DNA from 2 places in the Falsirhodobacter sp. 1013 genome. Region 1 is predicted to be linked to the other one. Evidence: riboswitches for the same ligand, from Rfam matches in the RefSeq annotation. Region 1 holds a riboswitch; the other holds the start of a gene.
The links. Region 1 has a riboswitch for thiamine pyrophosphate ahead of ACSHZY_RS17305 (TenA family protein). Riboswitches for the same ligand answer to the same signal wherever they lie in the genome.

Region 1 (2,196 bases):
GTCAGGGTCGTGAAGGTACGTCTCACGGCGGCCTCCTGTTTTGCATCAGAAAGTGCGCGGTGGGGCATCCCGAAATGGAACTGCCCCGCGGACATACGTAAAATGCGATAATCTTCCTTCGTGATACTACAGGGCCTTCGTTTTGCAGTCATTGCCGCCAAGAGACCTTGCAAACCTTCCTCAACTGCAAGGCAGGTGGCCAGACCGAGGATCTGGCTGGCGAGCCTCGACACCACATCCGCCTGCCACCGACCACTTTCGGCATCCGAGATCAGGAACGGGCTGGGTTCGCACCCGTATCATATGCGGCATCAAAGAACTCGAGCTCCAGCGACACCGCCCTCAGGAAGAAGTCGCGGGAGATGTCCGGAGCTGCCGGTCCTGTCCGGTCGAGTTCCGCGCGCAAGAATGCCACGAATTGCTGAAATTCGGGATTGTTGTGAAGCGTGATCCATTCGGCATGCACGAAGTTCTCGGGCAATACCTCCGGGGCACGTGATGCCCAGTCCCAATACAGCCCTTCGGCGACGTTCAGCACGGCAAGCACGGCTGGATAAGAGCCGGTCGCGGCGGCCTCCCTCATGATCAACTGGAAGCCTTTGGTCGCTTCAGCATCAGGGGTGGCGGCCCGGTCCTTGTCTGCCACGCCCAGGCTCTCGAACGCCCGCAGGAAGTAGGTGTTCTCCTCCCCGGACACCATGCCAGCGAAGCGCCCGAAGCGAAGTCGTGCGTCGAACGTGTCGGCCGAAGCCATCGCCGCGCCGAGCAGCGTCAGGAAGCTGTCGAGAAAACGGTGATCCTGAACAAGATAAGAGGTCATTACCCTGTCCGAGACGGTTCCCGCGAACAATTCGCTGACGAACCGGTGCTGCACGGCCATCGTCCAAGCCGGTTCACTGGCCTGTCGGAGCATCTCGGTAAAACGTTCGGTCATGGTGCTGCCCTTTCTTGGCTGGCAGCGAGACCGCAGGTTCTTGACATTGGTCGGCCTCGCAAAGAGGCCGGCAAAGGCAGGCGCGTCACCCATCCCTTCGCCGGCATGATCCGGATCAGGTTCGAAGGGTCACCGCGCTGCTGATGCGAGCGGTTTCTCAGCCCCTTGTCGGGGCACCCCCTGGTGATCTTCCCTATAGTCGGACGTCTTCCCGATGTCACCATCTCTGTCTGACGTATCTCCAAGTAGGCAGTGAAGGAACGTCCGCTCCCGGGCGATTGTTTTGAAAGGCACCTGTTGATCGGCGGGTCTGGGGCTGATGCGCTTTCACTCGTAGGCGGTGGAGGTGATCGGGATGATGGGATCGCGGCAGGTGGCGCAGGGCGCTCTGTTCTAGCAGTTCTCCCTCGAGGATCACGTCCCGCAGGACCACCTGATCCGGGCCATCGACCGGTTCGTGGATCTGGGCGGCATCCGCCAGCACCTCGCGCCGTTCTACAGCAGCACGGGCCGCCCTTCCGTCGATCCCGAGCGGATGATCCGCATGCTGCTGATCGTCTACGGCTTCGGCATCCGGTCCGAGCGGCGGATCTGCGAGGAGGTCCATCTGAACCTGGCCTACCGCTGGTTCTGCCGGCTGGATCTGAACACGGCGGTGCCGGACCAGTCGACCTTCTCCAAGAATGGGCACGGGCGCTTCCGCGACAGCGATCTTCTGCGCGAAGTCTTCGAGACGGTCGTGCGCCGCGGCATCGCCGAAGGGCTGGTGGGCGGCCGCGACTTCGCCACCGACGCGAGCCTGATCCGCGCCGATGCCGGCAAGATGTATTCCATGTCGCAAGAACTGTGGCAGGGCGGGCAGATCGACGAGGAGACGGCACCCCGCGCCGTGCGCGAGTATCCGGAGACACTGGACGATGCCGCCTTCGGTGCGGCCAGCGAGGTGCGGCCGAAGTTCGTCTCCTGCAGCGATCCGGCGAGCCAATGGACCGCCGCCATGAACGCTCCCGCGATCTTCGCCTATTCCACCAATGACCTGATCGACACCGACAACGCGGTGATCGTGGATGTCGAAGCCAGCCGGTCGATCCGGCAGGCGGAGGTCAGCGCCACCCGCACCATGATCGCCCGCACGAAGGACCGGTTCGATCTGCAGCCGGAACGTCTGGCGGCCGACACCGCCTATGGATCAGCCGAAATGCTGGCCTGGCTGGACGAGCGCGAGATCACCCAGCACATCCCCGTCTTCGACAAGACCGAGC
Region 2 (2,196 bases), on a different contig from region 1:
GTTCCGCCCGGTCGCGTGCGGGGCTGAGGACCAGCGTCCCATTTCGCGCCACCGGCACGCCCTGTGCCTCCCACCAGCCAGCGGCGCTCTGGCCGTGGCGGATCACCGGCTCCTCGGCGGCTTCCCCCTCGCAGAACGGGGCGAGCATGCCGCCCGCATACCACGAACACGCCTCCGGCCCCGCCGCGCGCCCGGCGATGCGGACGGGCACGCCGCGGGCGGTCAGTTCGGTGGCGATGGTCAGCCCCATGACGCCCGCGCCAAGGATGGTGATCATGCCCACACCTCGTGGAAATGGTGGACGGGGCCATGCCCTTGGCCGATGCCCAGACGGTCGGCGGCGGCGATGGCGCCCTGCAGCCAGCGATGCGCGCGGGAAACGGCCGCTTCCATGTCCATCCCCTGCGCCAGCCCCGCCGCAATGGCGGCGGACAGGGAACAGCCGGTGCCATGCGTGTTGCGTGTGGCGATGCGCGGCGCGGTCAGGCGCAGCACGCCATCCCCCACCAGAAGGTCGGTGCAGACGGGTCCTTCGGCATGGCCGCCCTTCATCAGCACCCAGCGGGGGCCAAGGGCGCGCAGGGCATGGGCCTGCTCCAGCATCTCCGCCTCGGACCGGGCCACGGTGGTGTTCAGCAGCCGCGCGGCTTCGGGCAGGTTCGGGGTCAGAAGGGTGGCGCGGGGCAGAAGGCCGGCGATCAGCGCCGCCACCGCCCGGTCGGGCAGCAGGGCCGCGCCCGATTTCGCGATCATCACCGGATCCAGCACCAGCGGCAGGTCGGGCAAGGCGGGGGCCAGCGCCTCGATCGCCTCCGGCCCGCCGACCATGCCGATCTTGATCGCAGCGATGTCGATGTCGTCCAGCACGGTGTGCAACTGGGCCAGGATCATCGCGGGACTGACCGTTTCCACGGCCGCGACCGTGCGGGTGTTCTGTGCCGTGATCGCGGTCAGGACGCTGGCGCCATAGACGCCCAGGGCCGAAAAGGCCTTCAGGTCGGCCTGGATGCCGGCCCCGCCGCCGCTGTCGGAACCGGCAATGGTCAGTGCGGCCTTGGTCATGCGTCTCCTCCGCGAAAGGGGCATGACGGATGGGGGCTGGCACATGACGGACCCGTCCCGGGGGGACGGCGTCGATGGTCCACTCGTTCCCTCCGCCGGCATGACCCGGATCAGGTTCGATGGGTCGATGCCAAGCACCTCTCAGCCCCGTGACGGGACACCCCAACAAGCGTTCGGATCAAAGCTATGCAGAAGGCGGACCCGCCGCAAGGCAAATTCGGAAAAGGGACATTCGCAGGTGAAATCCGCAAGCGGCGGAACATCTTTCCGCTTCCGGCGGGGAATCCTTCGGATCGTTCGGAATGGGGAAAGGCACCTGAAACGCCAGCCATCTCCCTCCGCACCGCCTTGATACGGCGGCACTTGCGATCCGGCGGCAAAGGGACGACATGAAGGACGACCCACCAGACGGGACATCCCCATGAAGACGTTTCTTCTTTCCGCCCTTGCCTTCACCGGCTGGGCCGCCGCCGCATCCGCTGCCCCCTTCGGCCCGCTTCTTGCGCCCGGAGAGGTGGCGGAGGCAGGACATCCCCTGATCCTCGACATCCGTGACGCGGGCTATGACAAGGGCCATATCCAGGGCGCGGTGCCCGCACCCTATGCGCTGTTCCGCGGCGCGGCCGACAATCCGGGCGAGCTCGTTCCCGAAGGCAAGCTGGAGGCCACCCTGCGGTCCCTGGGCGTGACGCTGGACCGCCCCGTTCTGGTGGTGCATCAAGGCAAGGACGAAAGCGACTTCGGCGCGGCGGCCCGGGTGTACTGGACGCTCAAATCCTCGGGCGTCAGCCAGCTGGCGATCCTGAACGGCGGCATGAACGCGTGGCGCGACGCTGGCCTTCCGGTGCAGACCGAGGCGGTGGCCCCGGAGCCGTCGGACGTGGACATCACCTTCTCGGACCAGTGGCTGGCGACGGAAGGGGAGGTCGACAAGGTGGTCGCCGGCGACAAGCCCGCCGCGCTGATCGATGCCCGCCCGCCCGCCTTCTTCGAAGGGCAGCAGTCGCACCCGGCGGCCGACCGTCCGGGCACACTGCCGGGTGCGGAAAACGTGCCGCATTCCGTCTGGTTCGACGGCACACCGCGCATGGGTGACGCGAACAGCGCCAAGACCGTCGCGGCCAAGCTGGGCCT

Region 2: it holds a riboswitch for thiamine pyrophosphate, as region 1 does, so the genes downstream of both, thiD (bifunctional hydroxymethylpyrimidine kinase/phosphomethylpyrimidine kinase) here and ACSHZY_RS17305 (TenA family protein) in region 1, are expected to answer to the same signal.

The regions. Positions count from the first base shown of each region.
Region 1 is NZ_JBNJLK010000022.1:621-2,816, reverse strand. It holds gene ACSHZY_RS17305 (TenA family protein) at 272-934, opposite strand; TPP riboswitch at 1,009-1,125, opposite strand; partial or broken gene ACSHZY_RS17300 (transposase) at 1,290-2,196, shown strand, end outside.
Region 2 is NZ_JBNJLK010000003.1:114,010-116,205, forward strand. It holds gene ACSHZY_RS06845 (FAD-dependent oxidoreductase) at 1-277, opposite strand, end outside; gene thiD (bifunctional hydroxymethylpyrimidine kinase/phosphomethylpyrimidine kinase) at 274-1,062, opposite strand; TPP riboswitch at 1,133-1,237, opposite strand; gene ACSHZY_RS06855 (sulfurtransferase) at 1,484-2,196, shown strand, end outside.